3 linked regions of the Marichromatium purpuratum 984 genome follow. The protein of the gene in region 3 binds, or shares a complex with, the protein of the main gene of each other region. Links are inferred from orthologs where the notes say so. Each region holds a gene or a part of one and is shown on either strand. Other genes may lie near its edges.

What was found.
Region 1: the proteins of tsaD (region 3) and tsaE are in contact, whole or in part, in a crystal structure (PDB 6N9A), measured with the Thermotoga maritima proteins. The link is inferred for Marichromatium purpuratum 984 from one-to-one orthologs. Residues at the interface, in WP_004082750.1 of Thermotoga maritima: Cys10, Asp11, Arg49, His50, Leu82, Gly84, Gly135, Gly136, Glu154, Thr155, Leu156, Asp157, Asp158, Ser159, Glu162, Asp165, Lys166, Arg169, Leu170, Tyr175, Lys213, Thr214, Leu217, Tyr218, Gln221, Arg222, Asn324; in WP_004082108.1 of Thermotoga maritima: Leu37, Gly38, Lys46, Lys57, Val59, Lys60, Ser61, Thr63, Phe64, Thr65, Leu66, Met67, Val69, Pro71, Tyr82, Arg83, Leu84, Asp86, Asp88, Phe89, Asp93, Ile128, Asp130, Glu131, Arg134.
Region 2: the proteins of tsaD (region 3) and tsaB are in contact, whole or in part, in a solved structure (PDB 4WQ4), measured with the Escherichia coli proteins. The link is inferred for Marichromatium purpuratum 984 from one-to-one orthologs.

Annotation. Positions count from the first base shown.
Region 1 is NZ_CP007031.1:1,558,920-1,564,947, reverse strand. What follows is about bases 2,020-5,018. They hold tsaE (tRNA (adenosine(37)-N6)-threonylcarbamoyltransferase complex ATPase subunit type 1 TsaE), read right to left. Parts: upstream 3,749-5,018; coding sequence 3,290-3,748; downstream 2,020-3,289. Other genes in these bases: MARPU_RS07100 (bifunctional ADP-dependent NAD(P)H-hydrate dehydratase/NAD(P)H-hydrate epimerase), read right to left, coding at 3,741-5,018; MARPU_RS07110 (N-acetylmuramoyl-L-alanine amidase), read right to left, coding at 2,020-3,065. Outside these bases: cysS (cysteine--tRNA ligase), read right to left, coding at 160-1,548; more of MARPU_RS07110, read right to left, coding at 1,743-2,019; more of MARPU_RS07100, read right to left, coding at 5,019-5,246; tRNA epoxyqueuosine(34) reductase QueG, read left to right, coding at 5,331-6,028. UniProt on the Escherichia coli protein: Required for the formation of a threonylcarbamoyl group on adenosine at position 37 (t(6)A37) in tRNAs that read codons beginning with adenine.
Region 2 is NZ_CP007031.1:634,845-640,716, forward strand. What follows is about bases 1,516-4,358. They hold tsaB (tRNA (adenosine(37)-N6)-threonylcarbamoyltransferase complex dimerization subunit type 1 TsaB), read right to left. Parts: upstream 3,355-4,358; coding sequence 2,677-3,354; downstream 1,516-2,676. Other genes in these bases: MARPU_RS02950 (glycerate kinase type-2 family protein), read right to left, coding at 1,516-2,668; MARPU_RS02960 (adenosine kinase), read right to left, coding at 3,446-4,358. In the rest of the region: MARPU_RS02935 (HPF/RaiA family ribosome-associated protein), read left to right, coding at 1-310; MARPU_RS02945 (SDR family oxidoreductase), read left to right, coding at 503-1,426; more of MARPU_RS02950, read right to left, coding at 1,433-1,515; more of MARPU_RS02960, read right to left, coding at 4,359-4,435; MARPU_RS02965 (ribonuclease T2 family protein), read right to left, coding at 4,510-5,499; MARPU_RS02970 (FAD-linked oxidase C-terminal domain-containing protein), read right to left, coding at 5,545-5,872. UniProt on the Escherichia coli protein: Required for the formation of a threonylcarbamoyl group on adenosine at position 37 (t(6)A37) in tRNAs that read codons beginning with adenine.
Region 3 is NZ_CP007031.1:1,344,072-1,349,918, forward strand. Bases 1,169-3,986 are described here. They hold tsaD (tRNA (adenosine(37)-N6)-threonylcarbamoyltransferase complex transferase subunit TsaD), read right to left. Parts: upstream 3,197-3,986; coding sequence 2,141-3,196; downstream 1,169-2,140. Other genes in these bases: MARPU_RS06125 (TMEM43 family protein), read right to left, coding at 1,169-2,134; rpsU (30S ribosomal protein S21), read left to right, coding at 3,391-3,606; MARPU_RS06140 (GatB/YqeY domain-containing protein), read left to right, coding at 3,737-3,986. In the rest of the region: folB (dihydroneopterin aldolase), read right to left, coding at 1-223; glycerol-3-phosphate 1-O-acyltransferase PlsY, read left to right, coding at 323-916; more of MARPU_RS06125, read right to left, coding at 989-1,168; more of MARPU_RS06140, read left to right, coding at 3,987-4,180; dnaG (DNA primase), read left to right, coding at 4,222-5,847.

The sequences.
Region 1 (6,028 bases), 210 kb from region 3 along the record:
CGGAGGACGCGAAGGAATGCAGGGGTTCGGCGGCGTCGGTTGGATGAGCCGTCCATTGATTGGGTTGCCGAGGGCAACCCAATCAATGGACTGATCTCCCCTTCGCGTCCTTCGCGCCTTGGCGGTTCAATCACCCTGACGCCTGACGGCAGACGACACTCAACCGCGCCGCCAGGTGGTGCCCTGGGCGCCGTCCTCGAGGACGATGCCGGCCTCGGTGAGAGCGTCGCGCAGCCGGTCGGCCTCGGCCCAGTCGCGCGCGGCGCGCGCGGCCTGACGCTGGGCGATCATCGACTCGATGGCGGCATCGTCGAGCCCGTCGGTGCCGCCGTCGCCGCCGCGCAGATAGCGCTCGGGGTCGTCCTGGAGGATACCGATCACGCCGCCGAGACGGCGCAGCTCGGCGCCGAGCGCGGCGGCCTGCTCCGGCTCACCGGCATCGCGCGCGCGGTTGACCTCACGCGCCAGCTCGAAGAGCACCGCCAGCGCCTCGGGGGTGTTGAAGTCGTCGTCCATCGCCGCAGTGAAGCGGGTGGCGAACGCGCTCTCGGCCGGGGCCTCGGCCTCGGGCAGGCCGCGCAGCGCGGTGTAGAGCCGAGTGAGCGCGCCGCGCGCCGACTGCAGCTGCTCGTCGGCGTAGTTGAGCGGGCTGCGGTAGTGGCTGGTGAGGATGAAGTAGCGGATCTCCTCGGCCCGGAAGCGCTCGAGCACCTCGCGCACGGTGAAGAAGTTGCCGAGCGACTTCGACATCTTCTCCTCGTTGATGCGCACGAAGCCGTTGTGCATCCATACCTCGGCGAAGGGTTCGCCGGTGGCCCCTTCGGACTGGGCGATCTCGTTCTCGTGGTGGGGGAACTGCAGGTCGGCCCCGCCGCCGTGGATGTCGAAGTGGTTGCCGAGGCAGCAGGTGCTCATCGCCGAGCACTCGATGTGCCAGCCCGGACGCCCCTCGCCCCAGGGCGAGGACCAGCTCGGCTCGCCGGGCTTGGCACCCTTCCACAGTGCGAAGTCGAGCGGGTCGCGCTTGGCCTCGTCGACCTCGACCCGGGCACCGGCGCGCAGGTCCTGCGGATCCTTGCCCGAGAGCTTGCCGTAGCCGGGGAAGCGCGAGACGGCGTAGTACACATCGCCGTTGTCGGCGGCATAGGCCAGCCCCTTGTCGATCAGGGTGGCGACCATCGTCTGGATCTCGTCGATGTGCGCGGTGGCGCGCGGCTCGCTGGTCGGCGCCAGCACGCCGAGCGCGGCGGCGTCCTCGTGCATCGCGGCGATGAAGCGCTCGGTCAGCGCGGCGCAGGACTCACCGTTCTCGGCGGCGCGACGGATGATCTTGTCGTCGATGTCGGTGATGTTGCGCACATAGGTCACCTCGTAGCCGAGCGCGCGCAGATAGCGATAGACCACATCGAACACCACCATCACCCGGGCATGGCCGAGATGGCAGTAGTCGTAGACGGTCATGCCGCACACATACATGCGCACCTTGCCGGGCTCGAGCGGCTGGAAGGGGGTCTTCTGGCGGGTCAGGCTGTTGTGGATCTGTAGCATCGGGGTGACTTGGACTTCTCGCATTCCCGCGCGCGGCGCACGGACCAAAGCGTCAATGGTAGCAAAGGCCGGACGCGAAGGGAGAGAGGGCGCCGTTTTCGGCCCCCAGCCTCCAGTGGGCGCCCTGCCCTCAACGTCTCGGCCAAGGGCAAGCCACCAACCGGCGGCTGATCGCGCTCTGGCAGCCAGCGGGCTTACGACCCCTCGGGGATGGCGAGCACCTGGCCGACGCGGATGGTGTCGTCGGTCAGGCCGTTCTCGGCGCGCAGCGAGGAGAGGCTGACGCGATAGCGCTGGGCGATCTCGGAGAGGGTATCGCCCTGGTGGGTGACGTGACGACGCGGGGTCGCGCGCCCGTTGGCCGCTTGCAGCAGCGCGCCCTGCGGCGGGTACTTACGGAAATAGGCCTTGATCCCGGCGAGGATGGCGCGTGCCAACCGCTCCTGGTGGGCCGGATCGCTCAGTCGACGCTCCTCCTCGGCATTGGTGATGAAGGCGGTCTCGACCAGCATCGAGGGGATGTCCGGCGATTTGAGTACCGCGAACCCGGCACGTTGGACCCGACGCTTGTGCAGATCCCCAACCTCGCCGAGATGCGAGAGCACCGCGCCGGCGGCCTCGGTGCTGTGCTCAATGGTGGCGTTCTGGGTCATGTCGATGAGCACGCTGGCGAGCAGGTCGTCGCTGTCGGCGATGTTGACCCCACCGATGAGGTCGGCGGCGTTCTCGCGGTTGGCCAGCCAGCGCGCCGCCTCACTGCTCGCGCCGTTGAACGACAGGGTATAGACCGAAGAGCCGTGGGCGCGATCGTTGGTGAAGGCGTCGGCATGGATGGAGATGAACAGATCGGCCTTGTGCTTGCGTGCCTTCTCGATGCGCTGGCGCAACCGGACGTAGTAGTCCCCGTCGCGGATCATCAGCGCTCGCATGCCCGGCTCGCGCTCGACCAACGCGGCGAGCTTGCGGGCGATCGCCAGGGTGACGTCCTTCTCGTAGGTGCCGCGCTTGCCGATGGCGCCGGGATCGGCCCCGCCGTGACCGGCGTCGATGGCGATCAGCACCTCGGGGTGTGAAGGCGATCGAGCGCGACCGGCCACCACCCTGGAATGGGGCGCGGCGCTGGCCGTCCGCGGCAGCAGATCGATCACCAGGCGGTGTTTGTCGTGACGACGATCCGGCGGCAGGCTGAAGCTCTTGACCCGTACCGGACACTTGAGGTCGAAGACGATACGCAGATCGGTCTTGTCGCGAACACCACTGCGCAGCCCGACCAGCGCCGGATCATTGCCGCGCGGTCGCGGCAACGAGGCGCCCAGCCGGGCGTCGCTGAGATCGACGACGACCCGGTCCGGGCCCTCGAGGGTGAAGATCTTGTGGGAGAGCGCGGCCCGGGTGTCGAGCACCACCCGAGTCCGGCCGTCCTCGACACCGACGCGCGCACCCTCGACCGTGACCTGCGCGGCGAGTGCGGGCAGGGCCAGGAGAGCGCAGAGCAGGAGAGTGAAAACCCGTTTCACGTCGCAGCCTCGGGATCGCCGGGGGCGCCGACGACCGATGTTCTCGGGGGTGGCACGGTCGCGCAGCGGCGATGAACTACCCCGGTGATTTGACGATTCGTTGTTTTTAAGATAGCAGCTTCACCCAGAGTATTCCAAGAAAAAACCTGGGATTAGACTTGCTTCCTGAATTCCTTTGGAACGAAATGTATCGCTTACGCAACAAGGCATTGCGATCTCGGAACTCAGCGCTCATAGAGCGCTCTGGCCAACGCCAGACCCACCTCGGTGGTCGCCACCGGGCGCAGGATGCGCCCATCGGTGCGATGCTCGAGCCGGAGCTGCAGATCCGGTGGTGGCAACGCGCCATCACCGCACTCCGGCCACTCGATCACCCAGATCGCCGGGGTATCGAGCAGATCGCGCAGACCGAGATACTCCAGCTCCTCGGGGTCGGCCAGGCGATAGAGGTCGAGATGGTAGAGCTGGGTGGTGGCGAGCGCATAGGGCTCGATCAGGGTATAGGTCGGGCTGCGCACCGCGCCCTGATGGCCGAGCGCGCGCAGCAGCCCACGGGTCAGGGTGGTCTTGCCGCAGCCGAGATCGCCCTGCAGATAGAGCACGAAGGGCGCTCGCATGCGCTCGGCCAGCCGCGCCCCGAGCGCGAGTTGGGCCGCCTCACCGGCGATATGGATCTCATGCATGATGATTCTCTCTCCCGTCGGCCAGGGCGCGCACCGCCTCGATGATGTCCCCGGCGATCATTCCCCGCTCACCCGCGCGCGCCGCCCGATCACCGGCGGCGGCATGCAGACAGACCCCGGCACGCGCAGCCTCCCCCGCATCCATCCCCTGCCCGATCAGCGCGGCGACGACCCCGGTGAGCACATCTCCGGCACCGGCGGTCGCCATCCCCGGATTACCGTCGCTGCAGACCGCTGGCGGTGTCTCGTCCGCACCGCCGACCAGCGTGCCGGCGCCCTTGAGCACCAGGACACCGCCATACTTTTGACGCAAGGCCGCGAGTGCGGCGAAACGATCGGCCTCGACCGCGGCGGTCCCACAGCCGAGCAACCGCCCCGCCTCGCCCGGATGCGGCGTCAGCACCCAGTCATCGCGCCGCAGCGGCTGCTCGGCGAGCAGGTTGAGCGCGTCGGCATCGACCACCAGCGGCAACCGGCACTCGAGCACCCGCTGCCACAGCCCGCGCCCCCACGCATCCCGCCCGAGCCCGGGACCGATGGCCACCAGATCGGCACGCGCGAGCAGTGATCCGAGATCGCCGCCGTGCTCGACCCCACGCACCATCAGCTCCGGGCGGGTGAGGTTGAGCAGCGCGGCATGCGTCGGATGGGTGGCGATCGTCACCAACCCGGCCCCGGCACGCAGCGCCGCCTCGCCGGCAAGGCGTGCCGCGCCGGACATCCCCGGGGCGCCACCGATCACCAGCACATGACCACACTGGCCCTTGTGCGCATCGCGCCGCCGCACCCCCAGACAGGCACACTGGCTGGCCCAGTCGATGCGTCGCGCACTGACCGGCGCCGCCGTCAGCAGCCCCTCCGCCACCCCGAGCGAGTCCCAGTGGAGCCGGCCACAGCAGCCGGGACCAACCCCGGTCAGCAGCCCCTGCTTGAGCACGATGAAGCTGATGGTCGCGCTGGCCCGCACCACCTCGCCGAGCACGGCGCCCCGGTCGGCGTGCAAACCGGTGGGGAGATCGAGCGCGAGAACCGGCGCCGGGTGGGCATTGAGCGCACGCACCGCCTCGGCCCAGTGCTCGCGCAACGGACGCTCGAGCCCGATGCCGAGCAGGGCGTCGACCAGCAGCTCGGCGTCCTCGGGAAGGCCACCGCGCCAGGGCTCGATCGCCCCGCCGACCGCCCGCCAGTCGCGGCAGGCCTCGGCGGCCTCGTGCCGCAGCCGCTCCGGCGCGACCAGGCTCAACACCCGAACCTCGCGCCCGGCCCGGCGCAACAGCCGCGCCAGCGCATAGCCGTCACCCCCGTTGTTGCCGCCGCCAACGAGCACGCAGATCCGGCGTGCCTGCGGCCAGCGTGCGGCCACCAGTCGCTGCGCCGCGCGTGCGGCGCGCTCCATCAGCTCACGACCGCTCAGCTCGGGCTGGAGACAGGCGGCGCGGTCGAGCGCGCGGGCCTGATCGGCGCGGTAGAGTGCGTGCGGCAGCGATGGCTGGTTCATGACGGTCTGGACATGGATTGGGATCGGCGTGGCGACCCCGATTCTAGGGGGAATGGACGAGACAGGCGAGCACCGGAGCAGACGATGAGGCGCGCGCTCGATCCGCACGAGGCGCTCGAACTGGCGACCCGGATCAAGGGTTGGGGGATGGCGCTCGGCTTTCAGCAGGTCGGCATCACCGAGACCGGACTGCAACGCGCCGAGCAGCGCCTGCTCGACTGGCTCGACGCCGGCCATCACGGCGAGATGGACTACATGGCCCGTCATGGTCGTCGGCGCGCTCGTCCCGCCGAGCTGGTGCCGGGGACGCTGCGCATCGTCTCGGTACGCATGGACTACCACCCCGAGCCACGAGAGGATCCGGCGACGCTCAGCGACCCGGCGCGCGCCTTCGTCTCGCGCTATGCACTCGGGCGCGACTACCACAAGCTGATCCGTCGTCGACTGCAGCGCTTCGCCGACCGGATCACCGAGACGATCGGCCCCTTCGGCTATCGCGCCTTCGTCGACTCGGCGCCGGTGATGGAGAAGCCGCTCGCCGAGCAGGCGGGCCTGGGCTGGATCGGCAAGCACACCAACCTGATCAACCCACGTGCCGGCTCCTGGTTCTTTCTCGGCGAGCTGTTCACCGACCTGCCGCTCCCGCTCGATACACCGCTGCGCTCACACTGCGGGCACTGCTCGGCCTGTCTCGAGGTCTGCCCCACCGCGGCGATCATCGCGCCCTATCGGCTCGACGCCCGGCGCTGCATCTCCTATCTCACCATCGAGCACCCGGGCCC
Region 2 (5,872 bases), 710 kb from region 3 along the record:
TCGCCAGATAGAATCCGAGGCCAAGAAGCTCGAGGATCGCTTCACCGATGAGCGGATCGAGACGCAGGCCACCATCAAGGAGGAGTTCGACCGCTTGCACGGTCACCGTGTGCGCTGCGAACTCCGCATCAAACTCGCGCAGGGCCGCCAGCTGGTGGTGCGCGATGCCAGCAAGACCGCCGTCGAGGCGATCACCGGGGTGTTCGGCGCGGCGCGCCGCAGCGTGCGGCGGGTGCGCTGGCAGGGTGTGCTCGAGCGCGCCCCGGCCGGTCAGTCCGGCGAGCACGCCCCCGAGATGGCCGGTCACTGAGCCGGCCTCGTGCCGGGATGCACGCCGCCATCCCGGCTGCTGCCTCCACCCCGCCCGGACTTCGCTCCGTCCATCACCGTCCCCACATCCTTCGCCATGGGCGGGCACGGGTGTGCGTATCCGGTGTTCGCGTCGACTTCGAGCGACCGTCGTGCGGGGTGGTCGCGACCGTAGAACAGGAGTTCCTCGAACATGAAGGTTGCAATCATTGGCGGGACCGGCTTTATCGGTACCCATTTGATCGATCATCTGCTCGCCGCCGGTCATGTGCCCCGGCTGTTGGTGCGCCCGGGCAGCGAGTCCAAGGTCGAGCGTGGCGCCGAGTGCGAGCTGGTGCCCGGCACCCTGGCCGAGCGCGCCGCGCTCGATGCCTGCGTGCGCGGCGCCGATGCGGTGATCTATCTGATCGGCATCCTGCGCGAGTTCCCGGCGCGTGGCATCACTTTCGAGGGGCTGCAGCACCAAGGCGTGGTCGACACCATTGCCGCGGCGCGCGCCGCCGGCGTGGGGCGTTTCCTGCTCATGAGCGCCAATGGGGTGCGACCCGATGGTACGACCTATCAACGTACCAAGTTCGCCGCCGAGGAGGCGCTCAAGGCTTCTGGGCTGACCTGGACCATCTTCCGTCCCTCGGTGGTCTTCGGCGATCCACGCGGGCGCATGGAGTTCTGCTCACAGCTCAACAAGGACATCATCGGCGCGCCGATCCCGGCGCCGCTGTTCTACGACGGGCTGCTGCCGCAGCAGGCCGGGGCCTTCGAGCTGGCGCCGGTGCATATCGACGACGTCGCCCGCGCCTTCACCCTGGCACTCGGCGAGCCGCGCACCGAGTCCCAGACCTACAGCCTGTGTGGCCCGCAGCGGTTGAGCTGGAAGGCGATCCTCGGCACCATCGCCGCGGCCGTCGGCAAGCAGAAGGCGATGGTCCCGGCGCCGGTGTTTGCAGTCCGGGCGATGGCCGGGCTGTTCGATCGCTATCCCTGGTTCCCGATCAGTCGCGACCAGATCCAGATGCTGCTCGAGAGCAACGTCTGTAGCGAGAACGACAGCTTCGCCCGGCTCGGTTTGACCCCGACCCCGTTCAACGTCGACCAGCTCGGTTATCTCAAGGACTAATCCGTCTCAGCGCCTGAGTGCCAGCACCAGGTCCATGACATTGGTATCGGTGGGGCCGGTGCGCAGCAGCTCGCCGGTGGCGGCGAACAGGCTGCCGGCGTCGGCGCCGATGAGGTGCTCGGCGGGGTCGCGCCCGAGCCGGCGTGCTCGCGCGCAGCTCGTCCCGTCGATCAGCGCCCCGGCGTCCTCGGTGGGCCCGTCGCTGCCGTCGCTCCCGGCGCTGAGCAGGGTGACGTCGTCGCGGCCGTCGAGGGCGATGGCCGCGGCTAGCGCGAGGTGCTGGTTGCGACCGCCGCGTCCGGGGCGGGGCGGCAGCGTGACCGTGGTCTCGCCGCTCCACAGATAGAGCCCCGGCGGGGCCGTGGTCCCGAGCCGTTCGGCGAGGCGCTGCCCGGCGACGGCGGCGTCCCCGGCGAGCGGCTGGAGCTGCGGCCAGGTCGCGAGCCCGAGTGTGCGGGCGTGTGCGAGCGCGGCGGCGCGGGCGTGGGCGGCGGTGGCCACCAGCTCGATCTCCGGGCCGGGACCGGTGGGCGCGCGGCGCACGGCGAGTCCGTGGCGAACCAGCCGATCGAGCCAGTCGGGCAGCCCGCGCAGCCCGCTGCAGCGGGCCGCCAGCTCCGGTTCGGGCACCAAGAGCCCGGAGCCGATCACCCCGGGGTCGTCGCCGGGGACGTCGGAGATCGCCAGCACCCGGGGTGTCCGCCACGCCGGACAGGCGGCGAGCAGGCCGCCGGCCTTGATCCGCGAGAGCGCCTTGCGCACCAGATTCATCGTCGCGATCGACTGGCCGCTGGCGAGCAGCCAGTCGTTGACCCGCACCAGGGTATCGAGATCGACCCCGGCGACCGGTACCTCGACCAGGCTCGAGGCCCCGCCGGAGATCAGAAAGAGTGGCTCGACCCCGGCGGGCAGCGCGGCGAGCCGCGCGATCAGCGCCTGACCGGCAGCGAGGCTGCCGGCATCGGGCAGCGGGTGGCCGCCGCAACGGCAATCGAGTCGGGGGAAGTCGGCCGGGTCGACGTGTCCGGGCTTGGTGATCAGCAGACCGCCGGTGATCGCCTCGGCGCCGAGGGTGTCACAGGCGCCTCGGGCCATGGCGGCTGCGGCCTTGCCGATGGCGAACAGCTCGACCGGGTGAGGCGGCGCGCGCGCCTCCAGTGCGCGGGTGACCGCCCGGGTGCCGCCGACGGCTGCGATCGCCGCCATGAAGCAGTCGATGAGCAGGCGCTGGTCGTCGGTCATTCCCGGGATCAGCCCTTGCGGGTGACCTGATCGCGCAGATAGACGGGGATGGCCAGCTCCGGCGCCACCTCGTGACCGAGCCGGTGCTCGGCCTCGGCGAGCACCGCCAGGTCGCGCGCCTCGCAGACCCCTTCCTCGAGGATCCCGGCGAGCGCCGCGCCGATCTGCGGGCGCAGCCGTGACTGATAGACCGTCCAGCCGGGACCGACCCCGTACCAGCCATCGCCCTCCGGCACTGGTACCGCCTCGGGGGCACAGACACGCTCGCTGTCGCGCGCCTCGGCCAGCCCGGCCTCGTTGATCTCGAAGGCCCCCCAGTAGACCTCGTCCATGCGCGCGTCGAGCGCCACCAGCAGCCGGGTCTGACCGCTGCGGCGGTAGGCGCCCTGGGCGATCGCCGCCAGGGTCGAGACCGGGATCACCGGCTGGTCGACGCCGAAGGCCACGCCCTGGATCACCGAGGCGGCGATCCGCACCCCGGTGAAGGACCCCGGTCCACGCGCGAAGGCGAGCGCGTCGAGATCGGCGAGCCGCAGTCCGGCCTCGTCGACGAGCTGCTGCATCATCGGCAGGATGAGTTCGGCGTGGCGTCTGGGGGCGGTCTCGAGGCGCTGGGTCAGGGTCCCGTCCTGCAGCAGGGCGGCTGAACAGGTCTCACCTGAGGTGTCGATCGCGAGGAGCTTCATGATGGTGGGGTTACCGGGGTGATCGATGGTGCCCGTCGAGGACGGGCGATGACGCCGGGGCCAGGGTCCCGGCGGGCCGGGGCGGGCGGGATCAGGCGAAGTCGCGCAGCACCGCCTGGGTCTGCTCCGTGGTCAGACGTGGGCCGAGGCTGGTGACCAGTCGCGCCGCAGCGGCCGAGGCCAGATCGCCGGCGCGCTGATGATCCCAGCCCTGGCTGAGACCATAGAGGAAGGCGCCGGCGAACATGTCGCCGGCACCGAGGGTATCGACCGCCTCGACCGGCACCGGGGCGATCTCGAGCATCTGCGCGCCGTCCCACACCAGCGCACCCTGTGGGCCGCGGGTGATGGCGAAGCTGCGACTGAGGGTCTTGAGATAGGCGACGGCGTCGCCGAGGTCTTCGCTGCCGGCCATGCCCATGGCCTCGAACTCGTTGGCGAACAGCAGGTCGACACCCGAGCCGATCATCTCCAGCAGGCCGTCCTTGAAGAACTTGACCATGTTGGGGTCGGAGAGCGAGAGGGCGGTCTTGACGCCGGCCTCGTCGGCGAGCTGCTTGGCCGCCTTGGCCGCCTCGCGGGCGCTGTCGGAGGTGACCAGATAGCCCTCGGTGTAGAACCAGCGCGAGTCGCGCAGCGCGTCCTCGACCAACTCGTCGGTCGATAGCCCTTGGGTGATGCCGAGGAAGGTGCACATGGTGCGGTCGCTGTCGGGGGTGACCAGCACCACGCAGCGGCCGGTGTCGCCGGCCTCTTTCTTGGTGTGGAGGTTGGTGTCGATGCCGCCCTCGACCAGATCCTGCATGTAGAAGTGACCGAGTTCGTCGTCGGCGACCTTGCAGGAGTAGAAACCGGTGCCGCCGAACTGACCGAGCGCGATCACTGAGTTGGCCGCCGACCCGCCCGAGCCGCGCTGGTGCCGGCGATCACGGAGGTGATCCATGATCGCTGCCTGTTGCTGCTCGTCGACCAGGGTCATCACGCCCTTGTCGATACCGAGGATGCCGAGGTCGTTGGGATCGACCTCGAATTCCATGTCGACGAGTGCGTTACCGATCCCATAGATGTCGTACTTGGCCATAGTGTCTCCGTGCTCCTGAAGTCGAGGGGGCACATTGTACAGATGTCGCTCGGGGGTGCAGGACGGCGATGTGCTCAGTCGCGACCGGCGCGGTCGACACGTCCACCCTTGCAGCCGGCAGCGCGCGGTGGTGCGGTGCGCAGTAGCGCGTCGAGCCCGTGCCCGGCCTCGATCGGCCCCTTGAGGGCGAGGCGCAGCTCGCTGATCAGGCCGTCGTGACAGACCAGTTGCACCCGCTCGCCCGCGCCCTTGCCGAAGGCCCTGTCGAAGGCCGCGCGTACCTCGCTCGCGCGCAGGTGCTGGCCGATGCGCGAGACGAAGAGGTCACGGACCGGCGAAGCGTTGAGCGCGGCGAGCAGCCGTAGCGAGTCGGCGAAATAGCCCTCGGGGTCGTCGCCGTAGCAGCTGCCGTGCTTGACCCACTCGTGACGGTGCAGCGCCGAGCGCGTGCCCGGCATCACCCGGTCGAGTTCGCGCCGGGTGTCGGGTGCGAGCGCGAGCGCCGGCAGCTGCTGCCAGTCGCCGTCGCGCGACAGCGCCCGCGCCCTCGCCGGGACGTCGCAATAGACGTTGTCGCGCGGTTGTGGCCACAGCCCGTGGAGCGAGAAGGCGCGGGCGTCGAAGCGTTGCGGGGTCTGGTCGCGGCACTCCGGCGCGCGGCCACGGCGCTCGCAGAAGGCCGGCTGCCAGCTCACCGCGAGCAGATAGCGCGGCTCGCCGGTTGGGGCCGGCGGCGTGGCCGTGTCGGCGACCTCGACCAGCCGCCCGCAGTCACGCGCCACCCAACGCTGGGACGGCTCGACGCCCTGCAGGCGCAGCAGGTAGTGGCTGGGCTGGTCGGGGCGGTTGGCACCGACCACCGGGTAGCGTGTGCCCGGGTCGAGATGGATCGCCCCGGGGTTGGCGTCGTGACGGATGGCGACGGTGGCCGGGCAGGCGCGTTCGGCGATCAGGGTCGCCGAGAGCGGCGCGGCGCGCAGCGGCGCGAGCGCGCCGAGCGCGAGCAGCAGCGCCGCCGTCGCGCGCCATGTCGGCAGCGGTCTGATCGATGGGGTTCGGGTCATGCGGTCACGTCCTCGCTGGCGCGGGCCCGGCGCGTGCCGGGCCGATCAATGTCGGTGCGGGTGCGCGGGCGAGGGCAGCTGACGGTACTCCGAGCAGCGTCGTGGCGTCGGCACGCCCTTGCCGGGGTTGAGCAGTCCCGCGGGGTCGAAGGCCGATTTTACCGCGTGGAACTGGGCCAGTTCGCGGGCGCTGAACTGTACGCACATCTGTCCGAGCTTCTCCACCCCGACCCCGTGCTCGCCGGTGATGGTGCCGCCGACCTCGACGCACAGCTCGAGCAGACGGGCGCCGAGCGCCTCGGTGCGTTCGAGTTCGCCGGGACGGTTGGCGTCGAACAGGATCAATGGGTGTAGATTGCCGTCGCCGGCATGG
Region 3 (5,847 bases):
GGGTCTCGATCAGCTCGGCGCGGTTGTCGGTGACCTCGCGGCGGATGCGGCGGGCGACGGCGTCGTAGTCGAGGGCGTCGTCGATGTGGTCGGTGGCGGCGGCGCGGGCGGCGTCGGTGGCCAGCTCCAGGTCGAGGATCAGCGGGCGCGGCTGCGCCTTCTCCCAGTCGTGGATGCCGATGACGGTGTCGACGCGCAGGCCGCGGATGAAGACGGTGTCCATGACAGGCTCCGGTGGCGGCGAAAAGCGAGAGAGGATACGCCCTCGCGCCGGTGCGCGCGAGGCTTGACCTGTGGCGGCATCCCGGGTCCAATGCGCGCCATGATCACATCCATCCTGCTCATCATCGTCGCTTATCTGCTGGGCTCGGTCTCCAGCGCCATCATCGTCTGCCGTCTGATGGGGCTGCCCGATCCGCGTACCCAGGGCTCGAACAACCCCGGCGCGACCAATGTGTTGCGCTTCGGCGGCAAGAAGGCCGCCGCCATCACCCTGCTCGGCGACAGCCTCAAGGGGCTGGTGCCGATGCTCGCCGGGCACCTGCTCGGACTCGACCCGCTGGCGCTCGCCGGGGTCGGCCTGGCGGCCTTCATCGGCCATCTCTACCCGGTGTTCTTCGGGTTCAAGGGGGGCAAGGGGGTCGCCACCGCGCTCGGCGTGCAGTTCGGCCTCTACTGGCCGGTCGGGCTCTGTGTCGCCGCGGTGTGGCTGTTCGTCGCCAAGGTGCTGAAGATCTCCTCGCTCTCGGGGCTGATCTCGATGGCGCTGGCACCGCTGTTCGTATGGCTGTTCTGGGACGAGAAGCCGCTGATCGGCATGCAGCTGATCATCACCGGGCTGCTGATCTGGCGTCACCGCAGCAACATCCGCAATCTGCTCGAAGGGACCGAGGGACGGATCAGCGCGAGCGACTGAGCCGTTCGCCGCCGATCCGCTGTCCCGCTCACCAAGGCGCTACCTGCACCGGCAGGTAGCGCCTTGGTGCGTTCAGGCCGTGGCGTTTGCTGCGGCCTGGCGCGCACCCTTGCGCCACTGTCCGGCGCCGAGCACGGCGAACAGCAGGGCGGCGACCAGCAGGGCGCCGCCGAGCAATGGACGGTGCGCGATCCAGGCCAGGGCGATGACCAGGCTGCCGGTGGCCAGTGCGAGCAACGCCGAGACCAGTCCGGTGGCAAAGCCGACCAGGCTGCCGAGCATCGGGATCAGGTCGGCGATGACCTTGAGCGGCGCGAGGATCAGCGCCAGGGCGATCCACAGCGCCACCACGCCACCCACACGCAGCCCCCAGGTGAGCAGGGCGTTGGCGCTGTGGGCGTGCTCGAACATGGTGATGGCGTCGACCTGCCCCGGCTCGAGCAGGGCGATGGTGCCGTGCTTGAGTCGCGCGGTGACCAGGGTGTCGCCCTGCTGGCGCCCGATCGCGCTGATCTCGCCATCGGGGTCGACCACCCGGAAGCTGACTCGCAGGTCGCCGACCTCGGGGCTCGCCGGTGTGCCCTTGTAGAAGCCACTGCCGTCGCTGACGAAGCCCGTCGGTGCCTCCTCGGCGTCGACGGGGAGCGCCCGCGCGCCGTTGATCTGCGAGACGAACGCGGGGGCGAGGCGGAAGGCGCCGAGGGTCACCCGATCGGCTAGCCATTGCTCGCTGGTGTAGGGCATCGTCGGGTTGTGATGGCCCTCGGGGTGACGGAAGTCGCTGGAGTCGATCGGCTGGCTCGACCAGGTGCGCTGGTAGCTATAAGTGGTTCGCGTGGTCTCGCCGCCGCCGAGTTCCTTGACCGTTTCCGACTCGCGCTGCTCGCTCCACTGGTACATCTCGACCCGACGCTCCAGGCGGATCGCCGGGACCTCGATGGCGAAGATGGGATCGCGCAGCCGCGCATCGGTGTGGGTCGTGCCGCTGAGATGGACGAGTTCCCCATCATTGGCCGGATCGACCGGTGTGGCGGCGATCGCGACCACGGCCTCGGCGCCGGCGTCGAGGGTGCGGGTGCGGTCGATCGCGCGTCCCTCGTTCCACCACAGCAGGGAACTGGCGACGACGATCAGGATCAGGCCGAAGAGGATGCCGGTGAGGGCACCGCCGAGACGGCTGAACCAGGAGCGGTGGGTGGTTTCGGTGAAGCTGTCCATCGTGATCTACATCTCCGTTTCGATGGCAGGGGTGAGCGGCGCCAGCGCTTCCATCGGCCAGCGCGCGCGGGGTTTGAACAGGAGCGGCTCGCTCGCGCCGGCGGCGAGACGCTGCCAGCCGGCATAGGCGATCATCGCGCCGTTGTCGGTGCACAGCTCGGGCCGGGGGTAGTGCGCCTCGCCACCCTCGGCGGCGAGCGCCTCGCCCATGCGCGCGCGCAACCTGCGGTTGGCGCTGACCCCGCCGGCGAGCACCAGGCGCCGCCGACCGGTCTCGCGCAGCGCGCGGCGACACTTGATCACCAGGGTGTCGACCACCGCCTCCTCGAAGGCGCGGGCGATGTCGGCGCGGGTCTGTGCGTCGATGCCGCCGCCGCCCTCCGCCTCGGCCTCGCGCAAGGTGTTGAGGGCGAAGGTCTTGAGGCCGCTGAAGCTGAAGTCGAGTCCGGGCCGGTCGGTCATCGGGCGGGGGAAGCGATAGCGCGTCGGATCGCCCTGCTCGGCCACGCGCGAGAGCGCGGGGCCGCCGGGGTAGGGCAGGCCGAGGATCTTGGCGGTCTTGTCGAAGGCCTCGCCGGCGGCGTCATCGAGCGACTCGCCGAGGATGCGGTAGCGGCCCACTCCGGTGACGTCGACGAGCTGGGTATGGCCGCCCGAGACCAGCAGGGCGACGAAGGGGAAATCAGGGGCCGAATCCTCCAGCAGCGGCGCGAGCAGGTGCCCCTCCATGTGGTGCACGCCCACCGCCGGCACCCCGAGCGCCCAGGCGAGGCTGCGCCCGAGCGCGGCGCCGACGAGCAGCGCGCCGATCAGCCCGGGGCCGGCGGTGAAGGCCACGGCGTCGATGTCCTCGCGCGTCAGTCCGGCCTCGTCGAGCACCTGACGGATCAGCGGCAACGCCTTGCGGACATGATCGCGCGAGGCCAGCTCGGGCACCACGCCGCCGTACTCGGCATGGATCGGGATCTGGCTGTAGACCGCGTGGGCGAGCAGGCCGCGCTCGCCGTCGTACAGGGCGACGCCGGTCTCGTCGCAGGATGTCTCGATACCTAATACACGCATGCCGCAATGGCCCTCGAACACTCGAATCGCAAACGGTTTAGTATACGCGTTCGGGCCCACAGGCCCCGGTTCCCTGGCGGGGTTTCTCGCCGGGGTGTATGCGCTTTCGTCTTTGCAATCGACTCGGGGTTCTCGTAAAATCCCCCTTCTTTGTATTGCCCAATCAACCCACTTGGAGCCATAAAGGACAATCCATGCCCAGCGTTCGCGTCAAAGAAAACGAGCCGTTCGAGGTCGCCATGCGACGTTTCAAGCGTTCCTGCGAGAAGGCAGGAGTGCTTGCTGAGGTCCGCCGTCGCGAGTTCTACGAAAAGCCCACCTCCGAGCGCAAGCGCAAGAAGGCTGCGGCCGTCAAGCGCCACCAGAAGAAGCTGCAGCGCGAGGCACGTCGCTGGGAACGCCCGTACTGAGGTCCCATCCCCGGCGTATCCCTGACCGAGGTCGACGGACCGGCGCCTGTCTCGCCCTGTCGGTTCCGTTGCGCATCCAGAGCGAAACGATCTCGGCCTGACCCCATCCCTCAGGCTTCCTGAAAGACACATGCTCAAGCAGCAAATCCAAGCGGATATGAAGTCTGCCATGAAGGCGGGCGACAAGGATCGGCTCGCGGTGATCCGGCTGATCATGGCCGCGATCAAGCAGCGCGAGGTCGACGAGCGCATCGAACTCGACGATGCCCAGGTGCTGGCGGTGCTCGACAAGATGGTCAAGCAGCGTCGCGACTCGATCGATCAGTACACCCAGGCCGGCCGCGACGATCTGGCCAACGGCGAGCGCGCCGAGGTCGAGATCATCCAGACCTATCTGCCCGCGCAGCTGACCGAATCCGAGATCGCCGCCTGTATCGACGAGGCCGTCGAGACCACCGGTGCCGCCGCGATGAGCGACATGGGCAAGGTGATGGGCGTGCTGCGCCCGAAGATCCAGGGGCGTGCTGACATGGGCGCGGTGAGCGCACTCGTCAAGCAACGGCTCGGGGGCTGAGTACCGGATCGTCGCGCGCCTCCGGGCGTTGGCATCCGCGCATGGCTGGCAAGATCCCTCCGGAGTTCATCGATGACCTCCTCACGCGCGTCGACATCGTCGATGTCATCGGCGCGCGGGTCCAGCTACGCAAGGCCGGAAAGGAATTCCAGGCACGTTGTCCCTTCCACGAAGAAAAAACCCCGTCCTTCACCGTCAGTCCGGCCAAGCAGTTCTATCATTGTTTCGGCTGCGGCGCTCACGGTACCGCCATCGGCTTCCTCATGGAGCACGATGGCCTGCCGTTTCGCGAGGCCATCGACGAACTGGCCCGGCTCGCCGGTGTCGAGGTCCCGGTCGAGGGTGGGGAGCAGGTGCGCGGGCCGGATCATGGTCCGCTGTTTGCCCTGCTCGACGAGGCCGACGGGTTGTTTCGTCGCCAGCTGCGCGAGCACCCACAAGCCGCGCGGGCGATCGATTATCTCAAGTCGCGTGGGTTGAGCGGAGAGATCGCCGCCCGTTACGGTATCGGTTTCGCGCCCGGGGGTGGAGATTTCCTGCTCTCGCGTCTGGGGCGTACGCCCGAGCGCTGTCGCCAGCTCGTCGACTGCGGTCTGATCGGCGAGCAGGACGGGCGGCGCTACGATCGTTTTCGCGATCGCATCATCTTCCCGATTCGCGATCGGCGCGGTCGCGTGATCGGGTTCGGGGGGCGGATCCTCGGTGACGGCCGCCCCAAGTATCTGAACTCGCCGGAGACGCCGCTCTTTCACAAGGGGCGCGAACTCTACGGATTGTTCGAGGCCCAGCGCGGTGTCCGGCGCGGGCTCGAACGGGTGCTGGTGGTTGAGGGCTATCTCGACGTCATCGCCCTGGCGCAACACGGCATCGACTGCGCCGTGGCGACCCTGGGGACCGCGACCACCGCGGACCATCTGCAGCGCCTCTCGCGCACCGCGCCCGAGCTGGTGTTCTGCTTCGATGGCGATCGCGCCGGGCGCGACGCGGCCTGGAAGGCGCTGGAGACCACGCTGCCGCTGGCCAGCGGCAGCCAGCCCCAGCGTTTCCTGTTCCTCCCCGAGGGCGAGGACCCGGATACCCTGGTACGCAAGGAGGGCGCCGAGGGCTTTCTTGCGCGGGTCGAGCGGGCGACGCCGCTGTCGCAGTTCCTGTTCGACCAGCTCACCGCCCAGGTCGACATGACCACCATCGATGGCCGGGCGCGGCTCGCGCCGTTGGCCCGGCCACTGATCGAGCGAGTGCCCGCCGGGGTCTTCCGCGACCTGCTCGAACAGCGTCTGAGCGAGCTGGTGGGGCTGGAGCGACGCGCGCCCTCGTCGCGACGCCGGACATCGCGGGCGCCGCATCAGGGCGCGCTGGAGCAGCAACGCCCGAGCCGTACCGCCTGGGCCATTGCGCTGCTGCTCAATCACCCGTCACTGGTGACGCGGGTGGACGAGCTGCCGACGGACTGGCGGCGTGCCTCGAATCAAGGGGTCGGAATCCTCGTGGAATTGCTTGAAACCATTCGGCAGCACCCAACTCTCACCAAGGCTGCGTTGATCGAGCGCTGGCGTGATCATCCGCACTTCGATTATCTGCAGCGTCTGAGCGTGCATCCCTTCCTGCGGCACGTCACCGAGGAGGGCGCGGGGCCGGAGTTCGACGGGGCGCTGGAGCGGCTCGGC